Actinocorallia herbida: one gene and its partner. Each later gene encodes a partner of the first gene's protein in a complex. Links are inferred from orthologs where the notes say so. Each region holds a gene or a part of one and is shown on either strand. Other genes may lie near its edges. The genes, in order: EDD29_RS07675 and smc.

Region 1 (14,169 bases):
CCGAGCCGCGCGCGGTGATCCCGATCCCCGCGATGATCAGCTCGTCGCCGTGCGGCAGCAGCCGCCGGTACAGCTCGCCCGGGTCGGGCGTGCCCAGACGGGCGGCGACCTCGCCCCACACCGCCGTCAGATAGCACTGCGTCCACACCGGCCGGATGACCGCGCCCCACCGGGTGACGAGCGCTCGGGCCGTCGCCTCGTCCCCCGCGTCCAGCGCGGCCAGCACCGCGACCGGACGGAGCGGCTCGATCCGCTCCGCGGCCTCCAGCAGTCCCGGCAGCAGCTCACCGACCGTTCCCCACGCCTCGTGGCACGACAGCAGGGCGTTCCACCGGCAGAACTCCAGGCCCCACAGCGTCGAGTCGGCGAGCAGGGCGCTGTAGTCGTCGATCAGGGCCTCGACGTCTCCCCAGCGGCCCTCCAGGACGGCCAGGGCGGTCTCGGCGACCCGGCCCATGCCCTGGACGGTCCGGTCCCTCGTCGCCGTCCCGATCTGCGCGGCCCTGGCGAGTTCGCGGCGGCAGCCGGGCAGGTCACCGCCGCGCACCAGCTCCGTCGCCAGGAACACCCGCGCCACCGCCTCGGCGGCGCCGACCAGCCCGGGGAGCGCCAGCATCTCCGTCAGGGCCGCCAGCCGCTCGGCCTCCCTGCCCGGCACGTAGAGGACGAGCACGAGGTTGTTCAGGGTGCGGGCCAGCAGTGCGGGGTCGCCCGTCCGCCGCGCCGTCGCGACCGCCTCGGCGGCCAGCGGCCCGCCCTCGGCCGACCTGCCCGAGTAGTGCAGCTCCTGCGCCAGGGTGCCGAGCAGCTCTGCTCTGCGCGCGTCCGGCAGCGGCCCGGACAGCGCCGCCTTCAGCAGCGCGATCGTGCGGTCGTCGCTCTCGCCGTAGTCGCGGAACAACCACTGGGAGTGCCCGCCGGAGACGCCCAGCGCGGCCACCAGGATCTCCCGGTCGCCGGCCTGCCCGGCGAGGTCGATCGCGTCGTTCAGGGCCGCGCGGGCGCCCGTGGCGTCGCCGCGCGCCTGGTGCGAGGCGGCCAGCTCGACCAGCAGCGCGCCGCGTCGGGCGGGGTCGGCGGTCCCGAGCGCGGCCAGTGCCCGCCGCCAGTGCGCCGCGGCCTCGTCGTGCGCGTTCTGGGCGGTCGCCTGACGGGCCGCGAGCACGGCGAACTCGACGGCCTTGGCCGCCCCGCCCACGGGTGCGGCCATGCCGTAGTGGTGGGCGAGGGCGGGCAGCCGGACCGTCCGGTCCATCCCGGCGGCGGCCTCGATCGCCTCGCCCACGCGCAGGTGCAGCCGCGAGCGGTCCAGCCGGCTCAGCCCCGAGTACAGCGCGTCCCGCACGAGCGGGTGGGCGAAGCCGTAGTCGAACCCGTCCGGCGCCTCGGTGAGCAGGCCCACCTCCACCGCGGGTTGGAGCCGGTCCAGGACGTCGGCGGCGGACGCGCCGGAGGCGGCGGCGAGGTGTTCGGGGGAGAACTCGCGGCCGAGGACGGCGGCGCACCGCAGAAGCGCGCCGGTCCCGGCGGGCAGCCGCGCGACGCGCCGGGCGATGACCTCCCGGACGGTCACCGGCACGCCGTCGCCGACCCAGCGCTCGGAGACCGGCAGCCGGAGCAGCTCGCCCAGATAGAAGGGGTTGCCCCCTGTCCGCTCGTGAAGGCGGACCTCGACCCTCCGGCCGCCGGGCGCACCGTGCGCCGCGAGGAACGCGCCGACTTCGGCGACGGTCAGGGGCGGCACATCGATCCGCGTCACCCTGTCCTCGCGGGCGAGGACCCCCAGGGCGTCGCCGAGCTGCTCGGGCGCGGCCCCCGGTTCGAGCCGCAGCGTCGCGACCACCACGAGCGGCAGCCGGTGCAGGTCGGCCGCGGCGAACGCCAGCAGCCGCAGCGAGGCCGCGTCGGCCCAGTGCAGATCGTCCAGGACGATCACCTTGGCGGGCCCGGTGGCCAGCGCCGCCACGGCGGCGGAGTGCAGCGCGAAAGGCTCCCGCACGGTCCCGTCGCGACCCGCCAGCATCAGCTCCGCGTCCCGCGCGCCCAAGTCCCCGAGCACCTGGAGCCACGGCCAGAACGCGGGGGCGCCGGTGTCCTCGGCGCACCTGCCCCACGCCGTGGGCAGGCCGAGCGCCTCGGCCTCCGCCGCGATCGCCCGCGCCAGCCGCGTCTTGCCCACCCCCGCCGCACCGCTCAGCAGCACCACGCCGCCCCTGCCGCGCCGCGCCTCCGCCAGCAGCTCGGCGCATCTGCGCAACTCGGGCACCCGCCCCACGAACACCCCGCCCGCCGCACCGGCCCCCGGCACGTCGATCCGGGATCCCTCCACGCCGGGGCCGGTCGTACCGGAACCGGCGGCGCCGGGGTCTGACGCGCCGGGAGGCGGGCCGGCGGGTGCCGCGGCGGGGGAGGCATGGCCGGGGGAGACGGGCACGGACGGTGGTGCGGGGGCGTCCAGGGCGGGGGACTGCTCGAAGACGGCGCGTTCCAGGTCGCGCAGGTCGAGGCCGGGCTCCAGGGCCAGCTCCTCGGCCAGCAGGGCCCGGACGCGGCGGAGCGCGGCGAGCGCGTCGGCCTGCCTGCCCGTGCGGTAGAGGGCGAGGACCAGAAGGGCCCACAGGCGCTCCCGGTACGGGTGCTCGGCCACCAGGCGCTCCAGGTCGGCGACGCACGCGGCGGACTCCCCGAGGTCCAGCGCCGCCTCCATGCGGTGCTCCAGCGCGGTGGCCCGCAGCTCGCCGAAGCGGGTCCGGACCGGCTGGGCGAAGGCGAGCCCGGCGAACTCCGCGAGCGGCTCGCCGCGCCAGAGCGCCAGCGCCCGGTCCAGCAGGGCGCGGGCCTCGGCGCGCGCGCCGCCGCGCAGCGCCCTGCGGCCGTCCTCGGCGAGCGCCTCGAACGCGCCGAGGTCCACCTGGTCCGGCCGCAGCGCGAGCAGGTAGCCCGGCTCGCGGGTGAGCAGCAACCGCGGCTCCGCGCGCGGCGCCCGGTCCGGTTCCAGCGCGCGGCGGAGCTGGGACACGTGCGCCTGGAGCGTCGCCGTGGCGCTCGGCGGCGCGGCGTCCTCCCACACCGCGGCGACGAGCCTGTCGCGCGGGACGACGCGGCCCGGCTCCAGCGCGAGGACCGCCAGCAGGGCCCGCTGCCTGGGCGTGCCGGGACGCGCGGTCCGCGCCCCGAGGTCGGTCTCCAGCACGCCGAACAGACGCACCGCCACTTCCGCCATTGTGCCCTCCGCGACATTCGACACCTCTTGGACGTTCGTGCGGAGGTCCCCGGTTGGCGGCTCTTTCGATCGGGCGCAATCAGCCCGCAAACACAGCGCAAACGGCCCACAAGAGACGACCGCGACAGTGAGGGACCGCGTCGGCGAGACCACCCGGCGCGGCAAGAACGGCGGGGACGGCGGGCCGCCGGAACCGACGGGGAGACGGGCCCGGGCACGCGCCCAGGGCCGCTGGAAAGGGAGAGCACATGACGGGGAACGAGCGGCCGATCGAAGGACTGCGCACGGCGGTGCGCGGCAGGGTCCTGATCGAGGGTGACGCCGGCTTCGAGCGGGCCGCGCTCGGCTGGTCGGTCGGCGTGCCGCAGCGCCCCCGCGCCGTCGTCGAGATCGCCGACGCCGAGGACGCGGCGGCGCTGGTCCGCTACGCGGCGGCGGAGGGCCTGACGCTGGCGGCCCAGCCGAGCGGCCACGGCGCCACCACCGCCCTGGACGGCGCGGTCGTGGTCAGGACGGGCGCGTTGAACGCCGTCGAGATCGACCCGGAGAACCGGGTGGCGAGGGTCGGCGCGGGCGTGCCCTGCGGAGCGCTGCTGGAGGCCGCGGGTGCGTACGGGCTGACCTTCCCGGCGGGCAGCTCGCCGGTGGTGACCGTCGCGGGTTACACGCTCGGCGGCGGCCTCGGCTGGTACGGCCGCAGCAGGGGCCCGGGTTCGGCGTCCGTGCGCGCGCTTGAGGTCGTGGATGCCGACGGCGTGCTCCGCAGGATCTCCGCCGTGGCCGAGCCCGACCTGTTCTGGGCGCTGTGCGGCGGCGGGGGCGACCACGCGCTCGTCACCGCCCTGGAGGTCGAGCTCTTCCCCGCCCCGGAGGTCTACGGCGGACGGCTCGTCTGGCCCGCGCACCAGGCCTTCGCGGTCCTTGAGGCCTATGCCAAGGCGACGGCGGGGGCGCCTGAGGAACTGAGCGTCTGGTGCTCCCTGATGCAGTTCCCGCCCTTCCCCGAGCTGCCCGAGCCGCTGCGCGGGCTCTCGGCGGTCGTCGTGGACGCCGCGCACCTCGGCCCGGCAGAGGAGGGCCGAGCCCTGCTCGCCGCCTTCGAGGCGGTGGACGGCGTGGTCTTCGACACCCGAGGAGCACTGCCCCCCGCCGCGCTCGGGATGATCTGCGCCGAACCGACCGACCCGATGCCGAGCCTGCACCGGGGCGAACTGCTGACCGACCTGGACGGCGCCGCGGCCGTCCTGCGCGACCTGGCCGCCGCCGGGACGGTCCACCCGCTGGTGTTCGTCCAGCTCCGCCACCTCGGCGGCGCCTACACCCGGGTGGACTCCGGCGCCTGCGGCCCGGTCGCCGAGCCGTTCCTGCTGTCGATGATGGGCGTCACGCCCGGCGCGGAGGCCGCCGCCGGCGTGGCCGCCACGCTGGACCGGATCGTCGCGGCGATGGGCCCGGTACTCGCGGGCCGCAAGCCCTACACCTTCCTCGCCGGGGGTGAACGGGTCTCGGCGGCGTTCCCCGCCGAGACCCTGGAGAGGCTCCGCGAGGTGAAGCGCGCTTACGACCCGCACGGCACGTTCCGGAGCAACTTCCCCGTTCTGGACTGACCGGGCCCGGACGGACGGGCGGGGAGGCCCGTCCGTCCGGGGCGGATCCGGCCGGATCAGGTGCGGAACGGGCCGGTGACGCAGTAGGTGATGCCGCCGGAGGACGAGCCGGACGTGCCGCGCTGCGACGAGAAGTACAGGCGGTTCCCGGCCGGGTTGAACGCCGGGCCGGTGATCTCCGAGGACGACTGCCCGGTGATCCGCAGGAACACCGAGATCTTGTCGTCCGGGGTGATCATGTTGATCTCCATGTTGCCGCCGTCCTCGGCGACGTACAGGTCCCCGTAGGACGACCCGGTGATGTTGTCGACGCCCGTGAGCGTCGCGGTGCCGGTGACGAGGCCGTCGTCGTAGGCGAGTTCATAGGTGTTCGTCAGCAGGTTGAGCTGCCACACCCGGTTGTCGCCCTTGGTGGTGAACCAGACGGTGTCGTTCGCGTACCAGCAGCCCTCGCCGCCGTTGAAGGACTTCGAGCCGGAGACCTGGGTGCGGGTCGTGGTGGGGGAGCCGTCGGGGTCGGGGACGGTCGTCCAGGTGAAGGAGCCGGAGGTGGCGGTCCCGGCGACCAGCACCTGGAGGGTGCCGGCGGACAGGTTCCCCCAGGTGGTCGGGACGAACCGGTAGAACCTGCCGTTGGTCTCGTCCTCGGTCAGGTAGATGACCTGGCGGACGGGGTCGGCCGCCGCGGCCTCGTGCTTGAAGCGGCCCATCGCCGGGCGCGCGACGGCGGTGCCGCCGAACGGGTACGTCTCCCAGACCCGCCCGAGGCTGATCTCCTCGCACGACAGCCAGGTGTTCCACGGGGTCTTGCCGCCCGCGCAGTTGGTGCTGGTGCCCGACAGGATCCGCGACGCCGCCGTCACGTTGCCGGAGGCGTCGAACTTGATCATCGAGGCGCCGCCGGCGCTCACCTCGGAGTTCGAGGTGTAGATCCAGCCGGTGCCGTCGGCGAAGCACGCGCCGCCGTCCGGGGCCTGGTGCCAGCTGTAGGACGTGCCGGACACCACCTGGCCGGTCCGGGCGACGACCTGGCTGGTGAACCCGGAGGGCAGTTGGATGCCGTTGGCGTCGGCGGCGAGCAGCGCGCCGTAGGGGGACGTGGCGTTCTGCGCGGGCGCGGCGAGCGCGCCCTTCACCAGGGATCCGGAGAATGCTGCGGTTCCGGCGGCGAGCACGCTCGCGCGCATGAAGACACGACGGTCCATGGGGGGTCTCCTTGGGAGGAAGGACGGTGCGCTTCGGTTCTCTCCGCGCACGGCGTCCTCGGGGGCTCCGCAGGATGGCCGTCAGGTGTCGATCAGATGGCAGGCATTTTTCGCATATCGGATATCGGTCGTCACTTTCCTGCGAAACGATCCGTGGCCTCGATCAGGCGGTGCAGGATGCCCGGTTCGTCGAAGGCGTGGCCCGCGCCGTCGACGAGGTGGAACTCGGCCTCCGGCCAGGCCTGGTGGAGGTCCCAGGCGGTCGCGGCGGGGGTGCACATGTCGTACCTGCCCTGGACGATCACCGCGGGGATGTGCCGGATCTTGTCGAGGTTGTCCAGGATCCACTCGTCGGAGGAGAAGAACCCGCCGTTGGTGAAGTAGTGGTTCTCGATCCGGGCGAAGGTGACCGCGAAGTCGGGGTGGGCGAACTGCCCGGCGTGCTCGGCGTCCGGCAGCAGCGTGATCGTGGCGCCCTCCCAGGTGGCCCACGCCAGGGCGGCCGGGACCCGGACGGCCGGGTCGGGGTCGTTCAGCCGCTCGTGGAACGCCTCCAGGAGGTTCTCCCGCTCCTCCTCCGGGATCGGCGCGACGTACTTCTCCCACAGGTCGGGGAAGATCAGCGAGGCGCCGTACTCGTAGAACCAGAACAGCTCGAACGGGCGCAGCATGAAGATCCCGCGCAGGACCAGTTCCGTCGTCCGCTCCGGGTGGGTGATCGCGTAGGCCAGCGCGAGGCAGCTGCCCCAGGAGCCGCCGAAGACCAGCCACGCCTCGATGCCGAGGTGCTCGCGGAGCTGCTCCATGTCGTCGATGAGGTGCCACGTGGTGTTGCGCGCCAGCGACACCTCGGGGTCGGCCGCCGAAGGCAGGCTCCGCCCGCAGTTGCGCTGGTCGAACAGGACGATCCGGTACCGCTCCGGATCGAACTGGCGGCGGTGGGCGGGCGTGCAGCCTCCGCCGGGGCCTCCGTGCAGCATGACCACCGGCTTGCCCTGCGGGTTGCCGCAGACCTCCCAGTAGATCTCGTCGCCGTCCGGCGTCGTCAGCGTTCCGGAGTCATACGGTTCGATCTGTGGATACAGGGTGCGCGGCTCCATGATCTGACATTCTGTCAGCACAGCCGAACTCCCGTGACGGTGCCCGTATGGTGGGACGGGGGAGACAGACCCGCTGCCCGGTCGTAGAGTCTTCCCTCAACGACGTCGTGATGATCCCCTGATGGAGTCTTTACCGTGAGTGACCTCAACGGAACAGGCGGCCAGCGCCCCGCACAGCCAGGCGGCCTGTCCTGGTCGCCTTCCCCCGCGCAGGCGCCCCGGGAACTCCTCACCGCGCCTCCGCTGGCCGCGCCCACCGGCAAGGCCGCCGCGTCGAACGACCCGACCCTCGCCGCGGGCTGGGATCTCGTCGACCGGCTCAAGCAGATGGCCGAGCTGCTGGGCGAGGCGCTGTCGGCCGGTGAGCGCCGCATCAGCGACGTGCAGACCGAGGCCCAGGCCCAGCTCGCCGCCGCGCAGAGCGAGCGGGAGAAGTCCCAGCGCGACGCCGCGACCGCGTGGGCGGAGGTGCAGCGCACCCGCACCCGCGCCGAGACCGCGGAGCGGCGCGTCACCGAGACCGAGGCCGCGATGCGGCAGCTGGTCACCCAGCACGACAACATGCAGGCCGCCCGCGACGACGCCCTGCGCTCGGTCGAGGAGTCCTCCAACGCCCGGCGCGTCGCCGAGGAACGGATCGCCGAGCTGTCCCGGGCGATGGAGACCGTCCGCACCGAGCTGGCCTCGGTCCGCGCGGCCCTCACGGACGCCGAGAAGACCTCCCAGGCCCTCCAGGTGGCCGCGGGCAACGCCGCGCAGGAGGCCGACGAGGCGCGCCGTCAGGCGGGCGAGGCGGGCCGTCAGGCCGCCGAGTCGGCCCGCCAGGCCGAGGACTCCCGCCGCCGGGCCGACGCCGCCGAGGGCGAGCGCGCCAACGCGATGGAGACCGCGGCACAGGCGCTGGAGCAGGCCAAGATCTCCGAGGCCGCCCGCGAGGCCGCCCAGCAGGACAAGGCGCGCGCCGAGTCCGAGGCGACCCTGGCGCTCTCGCGCTCCGAGCAGCTCACCCGCGAGCGCGACGGGGCGATGAGCGCCGTCCGCCAGATCGCCACCGAGCGCGACGACGCCCTCGCCAAGATCAAGGAGCGGGACGCCTGGGTCGACCAGCTCGCCGAGGCGGTCACCGAGCAGCGCGCCCAGCTCGGCGCCCTGTCCCAGGAGCGCGACGCCGCCCGCAACGCCGCCGACCAGGCCCGCAGCCTCATCGACGAGCTCACCCGCCAGCTCCGCGTCATCATGCCGTCCTCCCCGCTGCACAACCACGCGGCGCTCTCCGAGGTCGGCGCCACCATGACCGACCGCAACGGCTTCCCGGGATAACCCCCGCGACCTGACGAACGCCCCGGCCGCGAAACGCGGCCGGGGCGTTCGTTCGCGCCGTCGGGGAGGCCTGATCGCGAGCGTCGCGATCAGGCCGCGACGCTGCGGCGTCGGGCAAGTGTTATTCTGGTACCCCGTGGACAGGGTGGTCTTCCACCTGGTCGGCACCGCCGGAGCGGTGGGCATAGCCCGCACCGCCGGCCCACCGCAAACCGCCGCACAACGACCACGGGAGTTCTTTTGCGCCTCGCAGATTCCTCGCGCACGACCAAGCATCTCTTCGTCACCGGCGGCGTCGCCTCCAGCCTCGGCAAGGGTCTGACGGCCTCCAGCCTGGGGCGCCTGCTGACGCTGCGCGGCCTGCGGGTGACGATGCAGAAGCTCGACCCGTACCTCAACGTCGACCCCGGCACGATGAACCCGTTCCAGCACGGTGAGGTCTTCGTCACCGACGACGGGGCCGAGACCGACCTGGACATCGGCCACTACGAGCGCTTCCTGGACACCGAGCTGCACGGCAGCGCGAACGTCACCACGGGCCAGGTCTACTCGAACGTGATCGCCAAGGAGCGCCGCGGGGAGTACCTCGGCGACACCGTCCAGGTGATCCCGCACATCACCAACGAGATCAAGGACCGCATCCGCGGCATGGCGGGCCCCGACGTCGACGTCGTGATCACCGAGGTCGGCGGCACGGTCGGCGACATCGAGTCGCTGCCGTTCCTGGAGGCCGTCCGCCAGATCCGGCACGAGATAGGCCGGGACAACGTGTTCTTCCTGCACGTGTCGCTGCTGCCCTACATCGGCCCGTCCGGCGAGCTCAAGACCAAGCCGACCCAGCACTCCGTCGCGGCCCTGCGCAACATCGGCATCCAGCCCGACGCGATCGTGCTGCGCTCGGACCGCCCGGTCTCGCAGAGCATCAAGCACAAGATCAGCCTCATGTGCGACGTCGACCGCGAGGCCGTCGTGTCCTGCGTGGACGCCCCGTCGATCTACGACATCCCCAAGGTGCTGCACGCCGAGGGCCTGGACGCCTACGTGGTCCGCCGCCTCGACCTGCCCTTCCGGGACGTCGACTGGGGCGTGTGGGACGACCTCCTGCGCCGCGTGAAGGAGCCCAAGCACGAGGTCGAGATCGCCATGGTCGGCAAGTACATCGACCTGCCCGACGCCTACCTGTCGGTCACCGAGGCGCTGCGCCACGGCGGTTTCGCCAACGAGGCCCGGGTGAAGATCCGCTGGGTCAAGTCCGACGACTGCCAGACCCCCGAGGGCGCCAAGGCCCAGCTCGACGGCGTCGACGGCGTCCTCATCCCGGGCGGCTTCGGCGTCCGCGGCATCGAGGGCAAGCTCGGCGCGATCCGGCACGCCCGCGAAAGCCACCTGCCGACCCTCGGCATCTGCCTGGGCCTCCAGTGCATGGTCATCGAGGCGGCCAGGAACGTCGCCGGGATCCCCGACGCCGACAGCGCCGAGTTCGACGAGCACACGAAGCACCCGGTCGTGTCCACGATGGCCGACCAGCTCGACGTGATCTCCGGCGAGCGCGACCTCGGCGGCACCATGCGGCTCGGCCTCTACCCGGCCGACCTCGCCGAAGGCTCCATCGTCCGTGAGCTGTACGACGGCGCCCCGCGCGTCTCCGAGCGGCACCGCCACCGCTTCGAGGTCAACAACGCCTACCGGGGCGACCTGGAGAAGGCGGGGATCGTCTTCAGCGGCCTGTCGCCCGACGGCCGGCTCGTGGAGTACGTCGAGCTGCCGCGCGACGTCCACCCGTTCTTCGTGGCCACCCAGGCGCACCCGGAGTTCCGCTCCCGGCCGACCCGCGCGCACCCGCTGTTCGCGGGCCTGGTCGCGGCGGCGCTCGACCGCAAGGGCTGATCAGGGGGAAGATGATCGCCATGGACCTGCGCGACATCCCCGAGAGGTGGCCCACCGTCGGGTCCACCCAGCACTTCAAGGGCCGGATCATCACCGTCGTCGAGGACGACGTGGTGATGCCCGGCGCGGACGGCCCCGAGACGGTGCGGCGCGAGTACGTGACGCACCCGGGCGCCGTCGGGACCCTCGCCCTGGACGACCAGGGCAGGGTCCTGCTCCTGCGGCAGTACCGCCACCCGTGCGCCCACCTGCTGTGGGAGCTGCCCGCGGGGCTCAGGGACGTCGACGGCGAGCCGATGTGGCGCACCGCCGAGCGGGAGCTGCTGGAGGAGGCCGGGTACCGGGCGGAGACCTGGCACACCCTCGTCGACACGTTCCAGACGCCCGGCATGAGCGACGAGAAGGTCCGGGTGTTCCTCGCCCGCGGCCTGTCCGAGGTGCCCGCCGCGGAGATCGACTTCGTGCGGGTGCACGAGGAGGCCGACCTGGCGCAGGAGTGGGTGCCGCTGGACGAGGCGGTCGCCGCGGTGCTCGGCGGCCGGGTGCACAACGCCCTGGCCGTCTCGGCGATCCTCGCGCTGTTCGCCGCGCGGGCGCGCGACTTCGCCGACCTGCGCGACAGGGAGGTCCCGTTCGGCCCGCAGGCTCCCGCCGGGGCCGGTGACGCCTGACACACCCCCCTGCGCCGCGCGCGCCGTGCACCTGCGGAACCGTGCCGCCGACACGCGCGTCCGCCAGGAACTCGACGGGAGACGCCTCGGCGGCGACGGCGCAGGTCTACACTCGGGTAACGGACCGAGATCCGCGTGAGGCGTTCGCGCCGGCGCACTCCCGCGCCAGCAGCGCGGCCTCCGTGACTCCCGCGAGTCGTGTTGCCGCTGCTGCCCGTGGCGTCTTAGGCTCGCGACGACGATGGCGTGTCCGCGCCGTCGGGGAGGTTTGAACCTGATGCCAGACGCAGGCGCGGAAAGCGTGCTCTCAGCGGCGATCGCCACCGAGCCCGGAGGCGCGCTGGGTCCCACCCGACGGCCCGTCCCGACGTTCCCCGACCCGGCGCCGCTGGCCGAGCACGGCCCGGCCCGCATCGTGGCGATCTGCAACCAGAAGGGCGGCGTCGGCAAAACGACGACGACCATCAACCTCGGCGCGGCGCTCGCCGAGCAGGGCCGCCGCGTCCTGCTCGTCGACTTCGACCCGCAGGGCGCCCTGTCGGTCGGCCTCGGCCAGGGCGACCCGCGGCAGCTCGAGGTCACCGTCCACAACATGCTGCTCGAGAGCGACACCGAGTGGGACGACATCCTCCTGGAGACGACGGTCGACGGCATGCACCTGCTGCCGTCGAACATCGACCTCTCCGGCGCGGAGGTCCAGCTCGTCCACGAGGTCGGCCGCGAGTACATCCTTTCGGGCAAGCTCAAGTCGGCCTGCGAGCACTACGACTACGTGCTCATCGACTGCCAGCCGTCGCTGGGCCTGCTCACCATCAACGCGCTCGCCGCGGCCCAGGGCGTCATCGTGCCGCTGGAGTGCGAGTACTTCGCGATGCGCGGGGTGGCGCTGCTCATGGAGACCATCGAGAAGGTCCAGCAGCGGATCAACCCCACCCTGGTGATCGACGGCTTCCTCGGCACCATGTACGACTCGCGCACCCTGCACACCCGCGAGGTGCTCCAGCGGATCGTCCAGGCGTTCGGCGACAAGGTCTTCCACACCGTCATCAACCGCACGGTCCGGTTCCCCGACGCCACCGTCATGGGCGAGCCGATCACCACCTTCGACCCGTCCTCCATGGGCGCCAGCCACTACCGCGAGCTGGCCAAAGAGGTCATCCAGCGCTGGCAGCAGCTCACTTAGGGGTGTTCGCCTCCACTAGGCTCGACGCCGTGGAGGAGCTGCAGAGGGAAGAGGAGACCGGCAAGGGCTTCCAGGTTCACCTGGACGTCTTCTCCGGTCCTTTCGACCTGCTCCTCGGCCTGATCGCCAAGCACAAGCTGGACATCACCGAGGTCGCGCTCCACAAGGTCACCGACGAGTTCATCGCCCACATCCGGACCCTCGGGCGGAGCTGGGACCTCGATCAGGCGTCCCACTTCCTGCTCGTCGCGGCGACCCTGCTGGACCTGAAGGCGGCTCGGCTGCTTCCGTCCGGCGAGGTCGACGACGAAGACGACCTGGCCCTGCTGGAGGCGCGCGACCTGCTCTTCGCGCGGCTGATCCAGTACCGGGCCTACAAGTCCGTCGCCAAGGCGTTCGAGGCGTGGATGGCCGAGGAGGCCCGGCGCTACCCGCGCCTGGTGCCCATGGAGCCTCGGTTCGCCAACCTGCTGCCCGAGGTGCTGCTGGGACTCGGCCCCGCGGAGTTCGCCTCCCTGGCCCGGCGGACCTTCCAGCCCAAACCCGCCCCGCCGGGTGTTTCGGTCACCCACATGTACACGCCGCAGGCGAGCGTGGAGGAACAGGGCGCTATCCTTGTGGCGATGCTGCGGCGCCTGCGAAAGGCCACTTTCCGGACGCTGACCGCAGACTGCGCGGGCACCTTCGAGGTCGTCGCCCGCTTCCTGGCCCTCCTGACGCTCTACCGCGAGCAGGCTGTGGCGTTCGAGCAGATCGAACCCCTGGGTGAGCTGCACGTCACCTGGACCGGAAGCGAGGAAGGCGACATCGCGCTCGACGACGAGTTCGAGTCGCCGCCCGCGCAGGACGCAGACCAGGCCGGCGACCCCGGACCCGACGAGGAACACGACCCAGGAGGCCGGCCATGAGCGTCCCGACCGAGGAGCTTCCGCCGCTCAAGGCGTCCCTGGAGGCCGTCCTCATGGTCGTCGACGAGCCCGTGGCCGAGATCACCCTCGCCCAGCTCCTCGAGGTCCCCACCGTGCAGGTCGCCGCGGCCCTCGCCGAGCTCGCCGGGGAATACCGCGCGCAGGGCCGGGGGTTCGAGTTGAGGGAGATCGCGGGAGGCTGGCGGTTCTACACCGCCGAGTTCTGCGCCCCCGTGGTCGAGCGCTTCGTCACCGAAGGACAGCAGACCCGCATCACCCAGGCGGCGCTGGAGACCCTTTCGGTGATCGCCTACCGCCAGCCCGTCAGCCGGGCACGGGTCTCGGCGATCCGCGGCGTCAACAGCGACGGCGTCATCCGGACGCTCACGCTGCGCGGCCTCATCGAGGACGCCGGCCAGGACCCCGAGTCCCAGGCCACCCTTTACCGCACCACGGGCTACTTCCTGGAGCGGCTGGGGCTGCGCTCCCTGGAGGAGCTGCCCGAGCTCGCGCCGCACCTGCCCGACGAGATCACCGACATCGAGGACGTCTCAGCATGAACACCACCGGCGACGCCACCAGCGGCGAGGGCGTCCGCCTCCAGAAGGTCCTCGCCGACGCGGGGGTCGGCTCGCGCCGCGCCTGCGAGCAGATCATCTCCGCGGGCCGCGTGAAGGTCAACGGCCAGACCGTCAGCTGGTTCGGCGAACGCGTCGACCCGCAGACCGACGAGATCCAGGTCGACGGGCGCAAGATCTCCACCTGGAACGAGTTCCGCTACTACGCGGTCAACAAGCCGATCGGCGTGGAGAGCACCATGGCCAAGGGCCACGGCAACCGCACCCTGATCGACTTCGTCGAGGACCTGACCGAGCGGATCTACCACGTCGGCCGCCTCGACACCGACACCGAGGGCCTGCTCCTGCTCACCAACGACGGGGAGCTGGCGCACCGCCTGACCCACCCGTCGTACGGCGTGACCAAGACCTACCTCGCCGACGTGCCCGCGCCGATCCCGCGCGACCTCGGCCGCCGGCTGCGCACGGGCGTCGTGCTGGAGGACGG
Region 2 (15,516 bases), 740 kb from region 1 along the record:
ACGGGGATCTCCTCGATCTGGAGCCGGTGCTCCGGGACGCGGTGGTGCTGGCACTGCCGCTGTCCCCCCTGTGCCAGGACGATTGTCCCGGCCTCTGCGCGGAATGCGGTGAGCGGTTGGCCGATGTCGGCCCCGAGCACACGCACGACGTCGCCGACCCCCGGTGGGCGGCATTGCAGGGCCTTGCCGAACAACGAGAAGAAAGCCAGGAGGGCTGACAAAGTGGCCGTCCCGAAGCGGAAGAAGTCCCGCAGCAACACCCGCCACCGCCGGTCGCAGTGGAAGGCTCCGCGCATCGCGCTGGTGGAGTGCCCGCAGTGCCGTGACCAGAAGCTGCCCCACGTGGCCTGCTCCAACTGCGGTACCTACAACAAGCGGCAGGTCATCGAGACGGCCTAGTCGCTGCCGCGAGACCTACCCCCGGGGGCCGGTGCCGCACGCTTTTCGCGTGCGGGCCGTCCCCCGGTTTCGTCATAGGGGCAGTCCTCACCCGTGCGGCCACCTGAGGCCGTGGTGCACGCCGGAATCCTGCCGGCGCGCACCTCGCCCTCCGGACGCGGTCCCACCGAGTGACGGATCCGCCCTCATCCCGGCCCGCGGGCCTCGTCATGTGAGGAGCTGGAATGACCGTCCCCACCGCAGCGCTGGAGGAGCGGATCGGCCTCAGCCTTGATCCGGCCCTGCTGGAGCGGGCGCTGACGCACAGGTCGTACGCCTATGAGAACGGCGGCCTGCCCACCAACGAGCGGCTGGAGTTCCTCGGGGACTCCGTGCTCGGCCTCGTCGTCACCGACACCCTGTACCGCGGCCACCCCGACCTGCCCGAGGGGCAGCTCGCCAAGCTGCGCGCGGCGGTGGTCAACATGAAGGCGCTCGCGGGCGTCGCCCGTGGCCTCGACCTCGGCGCGCACATCCGGCTCGGCAGGGGCGAGGAGGGGACCGGGGGCCGCGACAAGTCCTCGATCCTCGCCGACACCCTGGAGGCGCTGATCGGCTGCGTCTACCTCGACCAGGGTCTCGGTGAGGCGTCCGCGCTCGTGCACCGGCTGTTCGACGGCCTGATCGCCAGCTCGTCGAAGCTCGGCGCCGGCCTCGACTGGAAGACCTCGCTCCAGGAGCTCACCGCCGACGAGGGCCTGGGCGTCCCGGAGTACCACGTGGACGAGAGCGGCCCCGACCACCAGAAGACGTTCCGCGCCTCGGTGCGGGTCGGCGGCAAGGCCTACGGGCTGGGTGAGGGCCGCAGTAAGAAGGACGCCGAGCAGAAGGCCGCGGAGGCCGCCTGGACGGAGATCCGCGCGGGGCTCGACGCCGCGGCCAAGTCGGCCAAGGCGGGCAAGGGCGGCGATGCCTGAACTGCCAGAGGTCGAGGTCGTCCGCCGAGGGCTGGCGGACTGGGTCGCGGGCCGGACGATCTCGACCGTCGAGGTGCTGCACCCGAGGGCCATCCGCAGGTACCTGCCGGGGGAGTCGGAGTTCTCCGCCCGCCTGGCCGGGGTCACCCTTGCCGGGCCGAAGCGGCGCGGCAAGTATCTGTGGCTGCCTTACGGCGAGGACGACGCCGGCGGCGGCGGAGCCGTGCTCGCCCATCTGGGGATGAGCGGGCAGCTCCTCGTCGGCGCGGCCTCCGCCGCCCCGCAGAAGCACCTGCGGGTCCGCTTCACCTTCACCGACACCGGGACGCCCGACGGCACCGATCTGCGGTTCGTGGACCAGCGGACGTTCGGCCACCTCATGGTCTGCCCGCTCGTCCCGGACCGGGCGGGCGGCGCGGACCCCGTCCCGGACGTGATCGCGCACATCGCGCCCGACCCGTTCGAGGCCGCCTTCGACGACGCGGCGTTCTTCGTCGCCCTGAAACGCAAGCAGACCGGGGTGAAGCGGGCGCTGCTCGACCAGTCCCTGATCAGCGGGGTGGGGAACATCTACGCGGACGAGGCCCTGTGGCTGGCCAAACTGCACGGAGAGCGCCTCACCTCCACGCTGACCAGGCCGAAGGCCGCGGAGCTGCTGGCGTCCGTCAGGGAGGTCATGGGGGCCGCGCTGACCGCGGGCGGGACCTCCTTCGACAGCCTCTACGTCAACGTCAACGGGGAGAGCGGCTACTTCGCGCGCTCCCTGAACGCCTACGGCCGCCGCGACGAGCCCTGCCCGCGCTGCGGTACGCCGATCCGCCGGGAGGTCTTCATGAACCGCTCGTCCTACAGCTGCCCCAAGTGCCAGCCGCGGCCGCGCGGCGTGAAGGCGTCCTGATGACGGCCGGGGGAGGCCCGGAAGGGGCCGCGGCGGAGGTCCGGCTGACCGCGTGGGTGCGCGGAAAGGTCCAGGGCGTGGGTTTCCGTTGGTGGACCAGGTCACGGGCGCTGGAACTGGGCCTCGTCGGCTCGGCGAACAACCTGCGCGACGGCCGGGTCGAGGTCGTCGCCGAGGGGTCGAGAACGGCCTGTGAAAGCCTGCTGGAACTGCTCGGATCGGGCAACACGCCGGGGCGTGTTGATGGTGTTACTGAGCGGTGGGATGCGGCCCGCGGTAATGTTGAGGGTTTCGTGGAAAGATGACCGACTGGCAATCCGCGACAGACCTGCTAAACTCTTTAGGACAGGGTTGTTACGGGTCTGTGACGTGCGACTTGACCGGCGTCCCGGCCAGTGCGACTCTAGTTGAGTTGATAACCGCTGCCCTATCATGAGTGCAGTGTGATCTCTGCTGGTTACTCAGCGTGGAGGACCCTCAATCATGGCGAAGGCTCTACTCGGCCACGTCGGCGGTCCCGACCCCCGGATGGTCGCGGAGATGCGACGTCTCCAGCGGCGGGTACGGGATCTGGAAGCCGAACTCGTTCGGCTCCAGGAGGAGAAGGACGCCCTCAGTACGTCTGAGGTCGTGCACTCCGTCGACCGAGAGCCCGCGCTCACCTGACGCGCGGCTGTATCCGGGTATATCAGTACAGACCAAGTCCACACGCGGTCAATCCCGGGTACCGACAGACAGGGACGTCGATGACAATCGCGTCCCTTTTGTCATTTCACAGGTTTTCGTCACGGCTGTGGAAAACCTCGGTGTGCGCTTCCCGACGATGGGACGATGGGGAGGCCCGGCACCGGGGTTAAGCTGCTTTCCTTCACTCCCGGCCACCACCGGTCACTCGAAGGCCCGCCGCCGGGGGCCGCATCCGTGAGGGGGACAGTCCGCGCGTGTATCTCAAGAGCCTGACCCTGCGCGGGTTCAAGTCCTTCGCGTCCTCCACGACGCTGCGGTTCGAGCCCGGCATCACCTGCGTGGTCGGTCCGAACGGCTCGGGCAAGTCCAACGTCGTCGACGCCCTCGCCTGGGTCATGGGCGAGCAGGGCGCCAAGTCGCTGCGCGGCGGCAAGATGGAGGACGTCATCTTCGCCGGCACGGCCAACCGCGCGCCCCTGGGCCGCGCCGAGGTCGTGCTGACCATCGACAACTCCGACGGCGCCCTGCCGATCGACTACTCCGAGGTCACGATCAGCCGGCTGATGTTCCGGTCGGGCTCCAGCGAGTACTCGATCAACGGCGACGGCTGCCGGCTGCTGGACGTCCAGGAGCTGCTGTCGGACTCCGGCATCGGCCGCGAGATGCACGTGATCATCGGCCAGGGCCAGCTCGACCAGGTGCTCAACGCAGGTCCCGAGGGCCGCCGCGCGATCGTCGAGGAGGCCGCGGGCGTCCTGAAGCACCGCAAGCGCAAGGAGAAGGCGCTGCGGAAGCTCGACGCGATGCAGGCCAACCTCACCCGCGTGCAGGACCTCACCACCGAACTGCGCCGCCAGCTCAAGCCGCTCGGCAAGCAGGCCGAGATCGCGCGCCGCGCCGCGATGATCCAGGCCGAGCTGCGCGACGCCAAGCTGCGGCTGCTCGCCGACGATCTCGTCACCCTCGCCGCCAAGATCGAGCGCGAGACCGCGGACGAGGACTCGGTGCGCAGGCGCAGGGCCGAGGTGGAGGCCGCGCTGGCCACCGCCCAGGCCCGCGAGGAGCACCTGGACGCCGAGTCGGCCGAGGCCGCGCCCGTGCTGGCCGCGGTCCAGGAGACCTGGTTCCGGCTGTCGTCGCTCCAGGAGCGGCTGCGCGGCGTCGCCGACCTCGCCGCGGAGCGGCACCGGGGCGCGACGGGATTCTCCGGCGAGGAGCGGTTCGGCCGCGACCCCGAGGACCTGGAGCGCGAGGCCGAGGAGGTCCGCGCGCAGGAGGAGGTCCTGGCCGAGCGCCTCGAAGAGGCCCAGGGCACGCTGGAGCAGGCCGTCGGCGAGCGCGCGGGGGCCGAGTCGGCCCTGGCCGCCGAGGACCGGCGGATCCAGCAGCTCGCCAGGGCCGCCGCCGAGCGCCGCGAGTCCCTGGCCCGGCAGCGCGCCGCCCTCGACGCGCTGCGCTCCCGCCTCCAGGCGGCGGGCGCCGAGATCGGCAGGCTCACCGAGGCCCGCCTGGCCGCCGAGGACCGCGCGGTGGCCGCGCTGGCCGAAGCCGCGGCCTTCCAGTCCGAGAACGAGGTCGACCCGCGGCTCGCCGCCGACCTGGAGCTGGCCGAGGCCGCCCTCGCCGCGGCCAAGGAGAGCGCCGCGGCCGCGCGCACGGCGGTCGAGGGGCCGCAGCGGGCGCTCAAGGCGGCCCGCGAGCAGATCACCGCGGCCCGCACCGCCGACCAGCGCGCCCAGAAGGAGACCACCGCCCTCCAGGCCAGGATCGAGGCGCTCGAACTGGGCCTCGGGTCCGCCCCCGACGGCGGTGAGGCACTGCTGTCGTCCGGCCTCGCCGGGGTGGAGGGCACTCTCGCGTCGGCGCTGGCAGTCCGTCCCGGCGCGGAGGCCGCGATCGCCGCGGTCCTCGGTGCGCTGACCGAGGCCGTCGCGGTGGCGTCGCTGGACACCGCGGCCGAGGCCCTCGCGTTCCTGGGCGAGCGCGGCGCGGCCGCCGGACTCGTCATCGGCGCGGCGCCGAAGGTGCCGGGCACGGGCGATCCCTGCCCGTCCGGAGGTGTCTGGGCGGCGGAGCTGGTGACCGTGCCCGAGCCACTGCGCCCCGCGCTGGACCGGCTGCTAGAAGGCGTCGTCGTGGTGGACGACCCGGCGCGGGCGCGGGAGATCGTCGCCGGCGAGCCCCGGCTGCGCGCGGTCACCCGCGACGGCAGGCTGCTGGGCGCCCACTGGGCGCGCGTCGGCTCCTCCAGCGGGCAGGGCCCGCTCCAGATGCGCGCCTCGCTGGACGAGGCGGTGGCCGCGCTCGGCCGGGCGCACGAGGCCGCGGAACTGAGTGCCGCGAGTCTTGAGGAGGCCGCCGAGGCAGAGGCCGAGGCGCAGCTCGCGGTCGAGGAGGCCCAGGCGCTGTCGGCCGCCGCGCAGGCCGGTGTCGGCCAGGCCCAGTCCGAGCTCGACGGGGTCCGCGCCAGGCTCCGCGAGGCCGACGCCGCTGCCGCCCAGGAGGCCAAGCAGGAGGCCCGCCTCCAGGCCGCCGCACACGCGGCCGGGCAGGAGGCCGAGCGGCTGGCGGGCAACGTCCGCGACGCCGAAGACCACCGGGACACCACCGCCGAGCGCCTCGCCGAGATGGAGGAGCGCTACGAGGCCGACGCGGAGGCCGAGCCCGAGGAGGAGCCCGACACCGAGATCCGCGAGGAGCTCGCCGAACGCGTCGGCGAGCTGCGCGGCACCGAGATGGAGGCGCGCCTCGCCGTCCGCACCGCCGAGGAGCGCGCGGGCGCCCTCGCCGGCCGCGCCGACGCGCTGGACCGGCAGGCCGAGGCCGAGCGCCGCAACCGGGCGCTCGCGGTCGAGCGGCGCCGCCGCCGCGAGGAGCAGGCGCGCATCGCGCGGGCCGTCCAGGACGGCGCGCAGATCGCGCTGGCCCGGATCGCGCGGTCCCTGGAGGTCGCGGTCGCCGAGCGGGAGGACGCCGAGCGCCGCCGTGCCGCCCGCGAGGAGGAACTGAAGATCGTCCGCGGGCAGGTCCGCGAGTACGCCACCCAGCTCGAGCGCCTGGTGAACGTGGTGCACGGCAGTGAGGTGGCGCGGGCCGAGCAGCGGCTGCGGCTGGAGCGGCTCCAGGAGAAGGCGCTGGAGGAGTACGGCATGGAGGTGGAAGGGCTGGTCGCCGAGTACGGCCCGGACCAGCTCGTCCCGCCGCAGGACCCCGAGGCGTCGCCCGAGCCGTTCGACCGGGCCGTCCAGGAGAAGCGGGCCAAGGCCGCCGAGCGGCAGATGGCCCAGCTCGGCAAGGTCAACCCGCTCGCCCTCGAGGAGTTCGCGGCGCTGGAGGAGCGGCACGCCTTCCTCACCTCGCAGCTGGAGGACCTGAAGAAGACCCGCAGGGATCTTTTCGACATCGTGAAGGACGTCGACCAACGGGTACAGGAGGTGTTCGCCGCGGCCTACGCCGAGACCGCCGAGCACTTCGCCGGGATCTTCGGCAGGCTGTTCCCCGGCGGCGAGGGCTCGCTGTCCCTCACCGACCCCGACGACATGCTCGCCACCGGCATCGAGGTCGCCGCCCGTCCGCCCGGCAAGAAGGTGAAGCGGCTGTCGCTGCTGTCCGGCGGGGAGCGCTCGCTGGTGGCGATCGCCTTCCTCGTCGCGGTGTTCAAGGCGCGGCCGAGCCCGTTCTACGTGCTCGACGAGGTCGAGGCCGCGCTGGACGACACCAACACCCAGCGGCTCATCGGCGTCTTCGAGGAACTGCGCGACACGTCCCAGCTCATCGTCATCACCCACCAGAAGCGGACGATGGAGGGCGCGGACGCGCTGTACGGCGTCAGCATGCGCGGCGACGGCGTCTCCCAGGTGATCAGCCAGCGGCTCCGCGAGGCCGAACCGGCCTGAGCGCCCGGAGTCTGCGAGACTGGACGGGCTATGGAATATCTGATTCTCGGTATCGCGCTGCTCGTGATCATCGCGGTCGGCGGGACTGTCGCGCTGCTGCGGTCCCGCTCGGGCGCCCCGACCATCGAGGCGCCGCCAGAGGCGCCGCAGATCACCGAACCGAAGGGCACCGGTGCGGATCTCGGGGAGGGCGGGGTCGCCACGGCCCCGGCGCCACCCTCCGCCCAGGCGCCGCCCGCGCCCGAGATCGAGGTGCCGCCGCCGAGCGCGGGCCGGCTCCAGCGGCTGCGCGCGCGCCTCGCCCGCTCCCAGAGCACCCTCGGACAGGGGCTGCTCGCCCTGCTGTCCCGGGATTCCCTGACCGACGACGACTGGGACGAGATCGAGGACATCCTCATCACCGCCGACGTCGGCGTCACCCCGTCCCGGATGATCGTCGACGAGCTGCGCACCCGGGTCCGGGTCGACGGCAAGCGGGGCCCGGACGAGGTCAAGGCGATGCTGCGCGAGCAGCTCATCGCGCAGATCGGCCCGGATCTCCCGCGCGGCCTCAAGGTGGACAAGCACGGGGGCAACCCGGCGGTCGTCATGGTCGTCGGCGTCAACGGCACCGGCAAGACCACGACCACGGGCAAGCTGGCCCGCGTCCTGGTCGGCGACGGCAAGTCCGTCGTGCTGGGCGCCGCGGACACCTTCCGCGCCGCCGCAGCCGACCAGCTCGTCACCTGGGGCGAGCGCGTGGGCGCCAGGACCGTGCGCGGCCCGGAGGCGGGCGACCCGGCCAGCGTCGCGTTCGAGGCGGTCAAGGAGGGCATCGCCGAGGGCGTCGACACCGTCATCATCGACACCGCGGGCCGGCTGCACACCAAGGTCGGCCTCATGGACGAGCTCGGCAAGGTCAAGCGGGTGATCGAGAAGCAGGCCGCGGTGGACGAGGTGCTGCTGGTCCTGGACGCCACGACGGGCCAGAACGGCCTCACCCAGGCCCGCGTGTTCGCCGAGGCGGTGAACATCACCGGGATCGCGCTGACCAAGATGGACGGCACCGCCAAGGGCGGCATCGTCATCGCCGTCCAGCGCGAGCTCGGCGTCCCGGTGAAGCTCGTCGGCCTGGGCGAGGGCCCCGACGACCTCGCCCCGTTCGAGCCCGGCGCCTTCGTCGACGCCATCCTCGGCTGATTTCCCGGAAAGGCCCGCGGAAGATCGGGCCGGAGACCAGGAAGAAAGATCGGTTTGACGGAATCTAGCCGCTGCGGATAACCGGGCTTGGAACGTTCCCCCTCGATCTGTGCTTACGTGAGGAGATAGGCACGAACCCGTACAGATCGGGGGGATCGAAGTGTCAACACCGACCAGGCGCCCGCACGGCGCGACATCCGCGGGGGGAGAGGCCGCTCCTGGGGGCGCGCCGAGCGGTTCGCCCGCCCAGACGACCGGGGGAATGCACGGGGAGATGGCCGCAGAACGCGGTATGCCCCCGCTGCTTTCCGCCGAGCAACGCATCACCTCGACGGCGTCGAAGGCGTCGGCGATCTCCGCGGGAGTGCTGATCATCGGCACTCTGCTGCCGTGGATAAGCGTGACCTTCTTCAGCGCCGCGACGATGAGCGGCGTCCGGTTGTGGGAGGGCAAGATCGCGTTGGTCCTCGCCTTCCTCGCCGGTGCGATGGCCCTGGCCGCGCTGGTGACCGACGGCAACCGCCGCGGCATGCTCATGGGCTCGGCCATCTGCGGCGTCCTCGCGTTCATCGCCTGCGTGGTCTTCGCGTTCCGCTTCGGTAACGCGCTGGACATCCCGCCCGTCCTGGGCGGCAGCGAGGCGGTGGCGCTGGCCGACGCGGGCATCGGCCTGGACGCCGGCTGGTACCTGTCGATCGCCGCGAGCATCGCGCTCACCGGCTTCGCCCTGTGGGGCGCGATGGCGCACAAGCAGACGGCCCAGGTACCGGGCATGGAGTGGGTCGACCCGGGTGCGCCCGGCGGCACCCACACGGCGGGAGGCGCGCACACCAGCGGCACCCACCGTCAGCCCTGACCCTGCCAGGCAAGGGGGACCGGCCCACGCGGGCCGGTCCCCCTTTGCGTCCCGAGATTTCGGGAAAGTCACGGTTCGGACGCTGTATTCGATGATCGCTTGACGCGGGTTGGAACGATGCGAGAGGGGAAACACTTGTGAAACATCGGTTCTGCATGTTTCACACGTCGGAAACATCTGTGCCGCGAGGGTGAAACCGCCGAGGAAGAGTCTTCTGGGCGAAAGGCAAATCCGCACTTGGAGGGGCGCTCTTCCTCATGGATAAGATCGACACCGGCAGTACAGCCTGGATGATCGCGGCCACCGCGCTCGTTCTGCTGATGACCCCAGGCCTCGCCTTCTTCTACGGCGGCATGACCCGGGCCAAGTCTGTCCTGAACATGATGATGATGTCGTTCGTCAGCATGATCACGGTCACCGTTCTCTGGGTTCTCTTCGGCCACTCGCTCGCCTTCGACGCGGCCGGCAACGAGACGGTCAACAAGTTCGTCGGCGGCCTCGACGCCTGGGGCCTGCAGAGCCTGATCACCACGGCCACCTCGGATGAGGGCGGCATGCCGTCCCTCACCTTCTCGGCCTTCCAGCTGACCTTCGCGATCATCACCGTCGCCCTGATCTCGGGCGCCATCGCGGACCGCGCCAAGTTCGGCGCCTGGGTCGTGTTCGGCGGGCTGTGGGCCACGCTGGTCTACTTCCCGGTCGCGCACTGGGTCTGGGGCGGCGGCTGGCTCACCGAGCTGGGCATCGAGGACTTCGCGGGCGGCACGGTCGTCCACATCAACGCCGGTGCGGCCGCTCTCGCGCTCGCCCTGGTGCTCGGCAAGCGCAAGGGCTGGCCGAAGGAGCCCATGCGCCCGCACAACCTGCCGTACGTCCTGCTCGGCGCCGCGCTCCTGTGGTTCGGCTGGTTCGGCTTCAACGCCGGCTCTGAGCTCGCCGTCGACGGCACCGCCGCGCTGGCCTTCATCAACACCCAGATCGCCGCGGCCGTCGCCGCCGGCGCCTGGCTGCTGGTCGAGAAGCTCCGCGACGGCCACGCCACCTCGCTGGGCGCCGCCTCCGGCGCGGTCGCCGGTCTCGTCGCGATCACGCCGGCCTGTGGTTTCGTCGACCCCTGGGCCGCGGTCCTCCTGGGCGTCCTCGCCGGTGCGGCCTGCGCCTACGCGGTCGGCCTCAAGTACAAGTTCGGCTACGACGACTCGCTCGACGTGGTCGGCGTGCACCTGGTCGGCGGTGTCATCGGCGCCGTGGCCCTGGGCTTCCTCGCCCGCTACCCGTTCCTCGACGGCCAGGAGCAGGGTGTCCTGTACGGCGAGCACGGCTGGCGCCAGCTCGGCCTCCAGGTGCTCGGCCCGGTGGTCGTGGGTCTCTACTCCTTCGTGGTCTCCTACATCCTCGGTAAGGTCATCGACATGACCATGGGCTTCCGGATCTCCGAAGAGGACGAGGTCAACGGCATCGACATCGCGGCCCACGCCGAGAGCGCCTACGACCTGGCCCCCTCCCACTCGGGCACCGCCTCCTCGATCTCGGCCCCGGTCTCCGACATCAAGAAGGTTGAGGCTGACGCGTGAAGCTGATCACCGCCATCATCAAGCCGTTCAAACTGGACGACGTGAAGGCCGCCCTGGAGACCTTCGGGGTCAAGGGCATGACCGTCAGTGAGGCCAGCGGCTTCGGCCGTCAGAAGGGCCACACCGAGGTCTACCGAGGCGCCGAGTACAAGGTCGACGTCGTGCCGAAGATCCGCCTCGAGGTCCTCGTCGAGGACGAGGACGCCGAAGAGGTCATCGACGTGGTCGTGAAGGCCGCGCAGACCGGCAAGATCGGCGACGGCAAGGTCTGGTCGACCTCGGTCGACACGGTGGTCCGCGTGCGGACCGGCGAGACCGGAGCCGAGGCCCTCTAGGCGGCTGTCGGGTTCGGGGGAGAGCGCGAGGGGCGTTCCGGAGTACATTCCGGAGCGCCCCTTACTCTGTGCGGAGAGGTGAAGGGCTTGAGTTTCGCGACGGAACGGGCCACCCGGGTGGCCGAGCTTGACGAGTGGCTTGCGGAGTTGGTGGCGGACGCCGAGGGCGTCGCGCTCGTGGCGGTCGGCAGCCTCGGCCGAAGAGACCTCACCCCGGGAGGGGATCTCGACCTCGTCCTGCTGCACGAGGGACGGGCGGACATCGCCGAGCTCGCCGAGAAGATCTGGTACCCCGTCTGGGATCGCGGCCTCCAGCTCGACCATTCGGTGCGCACGGTCGCCGAGGCCAGGGCCGTCGCGGGGGAGGACCTCAAGGCCCTGATGGGGCTGCTGCACGGCAGGTGCGTCGCGGGGGACCGCCGGCTCGCCGAGGACGTGCGCTCCAAGGTGCTGGCCGACTGGCGCGCCTCGGCGCGGACCCGGCTGCCGGAACTGCGGGAGATGACCGCGGAAAGGTGGGAACGGCTGGGCGAGCTCGCCTTCCTCCTGGAAGGCGACGTCAAGGACGCCAAGGGCGGACTGCGCGACGTGCACGTGATGCAGGCCGTGGTCGCGACCTGGGCGGTGCCCGAGCCGTCCTCAAGGGTCAGGGCCGCCTACGACACCCTCCTCGACATCCGTCACGCGCTGCACAAGCGCACGGGCCGCTCCGCCGACCGCCTCCTGCTGCAGGAACAGGACGGCGTCGCCGAGGAACTCGGCCTGGCCGACGGCATCGCGCTGCTCGGGGCCGTCGCCGAGGCCGCCCGGACGATCTCCTACGCGGCCGACACCGTCTGGCGGAACGTCGAGCGCTTCTGCGCCCCGCCCGCGCGCGCCGAGCGCACGCCCATCGCCGACGGCCTCGTCGAGTACCAGGGAGAGGTGGTCCTGGCGCGCGGCGCGAACCTCGCGGACCCGTCGATGCCGCTGCGCGCGGCCGCCGCCTCGGCCAACGCGGGCCTCCCGCTCGCCCCCGCGACGCTCGACCAGCTCGCCAAGTCCTTCACCGCCCTGCCCGTCCCGTGGCCGGAGTCCGCCCGCACCGCCCTGGTCTCGCTGCTGGGCGCGGGCCCCGCGGCGATCCCCGTCTGGGAGGGGCTGGACCAGGTGGGCCTCGTGGTGCGGATGATCCCGGACTGGACCCGGGTCAGGAACCGGCCGCAGCGCAACGCCGTCCACAAGTGGACCGTCGACCGGCACCTCATGGAGGCCGCCGCGGGCGTCGCGGCCCGCATCCGCGACTCCTCCCGCCCCGACCTGCTGCTCGTGGGCGCCTTCCTGCACGACATCGGCAAGGACGGCTCGGGCCGCGACCACTCGATCGCGGGCGCCGAGCACACCCGGGTGATCGCCGCCTACCTCGGCTTCCCCAAGGAGGACGTCGAGGTCCTGGAGGCCGTCGTCCTGCACCACCTGCTGCTGCCCGACACCGCGACCCGCCGAGATCTCGACGATCCGCGCACCATCGAGACCGTCGCCGAGGCCGTCGGGACGCCGCTCGTCCTCGAACTGCTGCACGCGCTCGCCGCCGCCGACGCGGGCGCGACGGGCCCCGCCGCGTGGGGTTCCTGGAAGGCCAGGCTCATCGACGAGCTCGTCCGGCGCACCGGGGCCGCCCTGCGCGGCGACGAGCCGCCGCGCACGCCCGCGCCGACCTCCGCCCAGCTCGCGCTGGCCAGGCACGACGGCGTCGCCGTCCGGGTCAGCAGCTCCGCGGTCCGCGGCACCTGGGCGCGGCACACGGGCGGGTCGCTGAGCATCACCGTGGTCGCCTGGGACCGTCCCGGGCTGCTCTGGCAGGCCGCGGGCGTGCTCGCCCTGCACAGGCTGGTCCTGCGCACCGCACGGACGTTCTCGCACGGCGACGTCGGCGGCGGCAACGCCGTCATCGAGTTCACCGCGCAGCCCGAGTTCGGCAGCCCGCCGGAGCCCGCGTCGATCGAGGCGGACCTGCGCCGCGCCCTCGCCGGGCGGCTCGACGTGGCCGACCGGCTGGAGCGGCGCGCCAAGGCCGTCCGGACCAGGCCCGGCGTGCCGGTCGCGCCGCCCAGGGTCACCTTCGTGGAGGAGGCGTCGAGCACCGCCACCGTGGTGGAGGTCCGCGCGCACGACAGGCCGGGCCTGCTGTGGCGGATCGGCCGGGTCCTGGGCGACTGCGGCCTGCACATCCGCGCCGCGAAGATCGACACGCTGGGCTCGGAGGCCGTCGACGTGTTCTACGTCGTCGGGCACGACGGCGGCCCGGTGACCGACGACGTGCTGCGCGGCGAGATCGAAGAGGACATTCTCAGCGCGCTCGGCTGACGTCGGCGCACGGCACCCCACCGGACACGGTTCCGGCGGGGTGCCGTCGCGTTCCGGCCCTGGGACGCGGTGACCGCGTGTGATGTTCGCTGTCTTTTGTGTTGTTTGTTAGCAATTCGCCTATTGAGGTGAGATCGGACATCTGAACCGGCGTCGTGCGTTCGTCTGGTGGGCCCAAGGTAAGCCTCCGCGAGCTGAGTGGCTCGCCGGCGGCGGTCATGCCGCCGAAGCATCTTCGCGGAGGAAGAATGCTCAAGAAGATGGTCCTCAGCGCGGCGGCAGTCGCGCTGGCCGTCTGCGCCGTCCAGGTTCCGGCGAACGCCGACCCGGGCTTCACGCCGGCCAAGACCGACTTCGTCGGGGTCGGTTCGGACACGACGCAGGACGTCGTGAACGCGCTCGCCGCCGCGTACAACAAGACGAAGCCGGCCAACAAGCTCGCCAGCTTCAACGCGACCGGCTCGGCCACCTTCGTGCCGAAGAAGGGCCTGCCCAAGCGGGCCCGCGTGGTCGGCTCCAGCAACGGCATCAAGGCGCTGCTGGCCGACACCGAGGGCGCTTACGACTTCGCCCGTTCCTCGCGCGCGAAGAAGACCGACGGCAGCGAGGCCACGCTGAGCTTCTACGCCTTCGCGCAGGACGGCGTCACCTGGGCGGTGAACTACAACAGCTTCGCGCCCAAGAGCCTGAAGAAGTCCCAGCTCGCCAACATCTACAAGTGCTCCGGCGCGGCCCGCTACTGGGACCAGGTCGGCGGCAAGAAGAACGGCAAGAAGCGCGTCGCCATCAAGCCGTGGCTGCCGCAGGCCGGCTCCGGCACCCGCTCCTTCTTCCTCGGCGCGATCGGCCTGACCGACGCCCAGGTCGGCTCCTGCGTGAACCAGAAGGCCACCAACATCGAGAACGACGGCACCAAGGTCGGCGCGGGCCGCGCCGCCATCGCGCCGTTCTCCATCGCGCAGTGGGTCGCCCAGGCGATCAACCACAAGAGCGATCGCCACGGCAAGCTCGTCCTCGGCAAGATCTCGGGCGTCTCGCCGACCACCGGCAAGATCACCGTCACCAAGAAGGGCGGCGTCAAGGGCAAGAACATCCGCCTGAACGCCGCCGACTTCCCGCACCAGTTCCTGCGGCTGGTCTACAACGTCGTCCGCACCGGCGACGCCGCCGAGTTCGAGCCGGTCTTCGGCCCGACCGGCTACGTGTGCGACCAGACCGCGCTCATCCGCTCCTACGGCTTCGAGCCGATCGGTGGCGGCTGCGGCGCGCTGTCCTAGCCGCGGCACGCGACTGAAGCACCCGAGCCGAAGGCGACCGGCGCCGTCCGGTCGCCTTCGGCCCTTGTCCTCGTAAGAACGGTCAGCACGATGAGCATCGCCTCTCCGGCGCCTCCCCATGCCGAGCCCGTCGCGGAGCAGAAGCGGCGGACCACCGCGCGCCTCCTCCCGGTGGACGTCGCCTTCCGCACGGCGGTACGCGGCTCGGGCTTGACGCTCCTGGTCATCCTCGGCTTCATCGGCCTCTTCCTGGCCCTCCGCGGCTTCTCGGCGCTCGACACCGCCGGGCACCGCTTCTTCACCACGCAGACCTGGGACCCGGAGCTGCACGACTTCGGCATCGCCTCGGTGCTGCCGGGCACCGTCGAGATCGCGCTGACCGCGCTGGTGGTCGGCGTGCCGATCGCGGTGTTCGCCGCGCTGTACATCAGCGAGTACGCGGCGCCGGGCATGCGCCGCGCGCTGATCGCGCTCATCGACCTCATGGCCGCGATCCCCTCGATCCTCTACGGGCTCTGGGGGGTGACGTTCCTCCAGCCGCGCCTGATCGGAGTCTCGCGCTGGCTGTCGGACCACGCGTCCTTCCTCCCCTTCTTCCGGGTCGACACCGACCACGCGGACCCCGGTTCCTTCACCTCCTCGCACTTCATCGCCGGCCTCGTCGTCGGCATGATGGTGATCCCGATCTGCTGCTCGCTGTCGCGGGAGGTGTTCTCCCAGGCCCCGCAGGCGGAGCGGGAGGCGGCCTACGCGCTCGGCTCGACCCGCTGGGGCATGATCCGCACCGTGGTGCTGCCGTTCGGGCGCGGCGGCGTCATCGGCGCGGCGATGCTCTCGCTGGGCCGCGCGCTGGGGGAGACCATCGCGGTCGTCCTCATCATCTCCCCGGACTTCCGCGCCACCCTCCACGTGCTGGAGGGCGCGGGCAACTCCATCTCCGCGCTCATCGCGCTGCGCTACTCCGACTCCAGCGAGTTCGGCCTGTCGGCCCTCATGGCCGCGGGACTCGTGCTGTTCGCGGTGACGCTCGTCATCAACTTCTTCGCCGCCATGATCATCAACCGCAGCCGTTCCGGCGCGTCGACCGAGGCCTGAGCCATGACCATCGCCGAT

Evidence for each region.
Region 2: the proteins of EDD29_RS07675 (region 1) and smc are in contact, whole or in part, in a crystal structure (PDB 3ZGX), measured with the Bacillus subtilis proteins. The link is inferred for Actinocorallia herbida from one-to-one orthologs.

What each region holds. Positions count from the first base shown.
Region 1 is NZ_RJKE01000001.1:1,611,798-1,625,966, forward strand. What follows is about bases 11,279-14,169. They hold EDD29_RS07675 (segregation and condensation protein A), read left to right. Parts: upstream 11,279-12,234; coding sequence 12,235-13,104; downstream 13,105-14,169. Other genes in these bases: EDD29_RS07670 (ParA family protein), read left to right, coding at 11,291-12,196; scpB (SMC-Scp complex subunit ScpB), read left to right, coding at 13,101-13,664; EDD29_RS07685 (pseudouridine synthase), read left to right, coding at 13,661-14,169. Outside these bases: EDD29_RS07635 (ATP-binding protein), read right to left, coding at 1-3,214; EDD29_RS07640 (FAD-binding oxidoreductase), read left to right, coding at 3,472-4,830; EDD29_RS07645 (alkaline phosphatase PhoX), read right to left, coding at 4,887-6,035; pip (prolyl aminopeptidase), read right to left, coding at 6,167-7,135; EDD29_RS07655 (coiled-coil domain-containing protein), read left to right, coding at 7,271-8,455; EDD29_RS07660 (CTP synthase), read left to right, coding at 8,696-10,342; EDD29_RS07665 (NUDIX domain-containing protein), read left to right, coding at 10,354-11,013. UniProt on the Bacillus subtilis protein: Participates in chromosomal partition during cell division. May act via the formation of a condensin-like complex containing Smc and ScpB that pull DNA away from mid-cell into both cell halves.
Region 2 is NZ_RJKE01000001.1:884,810-900,325, forward strand. The notes cover bases 2,799-7,036. They hold smc (chromosome segregation protein SMC), read left to right. Parts: upstream 2,799-3,194; coding sequence 3,195-6,836; downstream 6,837-7,036. Other genes in these bases: EDD29_RS04350 (hypothetical protein), read left to right, coding at 2,799-2,919; ftsY (signal recognition particle-docking protein FtsY), read left to right, coding at 6,867-7,036. Also shown: EDD29_RS04325 (YceD family protein), read left to right, coding at 1-218; rpmF (50S ribosomal protein L32), read left to right, coding at 223-399; rnc (ribonuclease III), read left to right, coding at 624-1,355; mutM (bifunctional DNA-formamidopyrimidine glycosylase/DNA-(apurinic or apyrimidinic site) lyase), read left to right, coding at 1,348-2,253; EDD29_RS04345 (acylphosphatase), read left to right, coding at 2,253-2,558; more of EDD29_RS04350, read left to right, coding at 2,737-2,798; more of ftsY, read left to right, coding at 7,037-8,015; EDD29_RS04365 (hypothetical protein), read left to right, coding at 8,290-8,871; EDD29_RS04370 (ammonium transporter), read left to right, coding at 9,129-10,445; EDD29_RS04375 (P-II family nitrogen regulator), read left to right, coding at 10,442-10,780; EDD29_RS04380 ([protein-PII] uridylyltransferase), read left to right, coding at 10,859-13,126; EDD29_RS04385 (PstS family phosphate ABC transporter substrate-binding protein), read left to right, coding at 13,375-14,403; phosphate ABC transporter permease subunit PstC, read left to right, coding at 14,494-15,498; phosphate ABC transporter permease PstA, read left to right, coding at 15,502-15,516. UniProt on the Bacillus subtilis protein: Required for chromosome condensation and partitioning.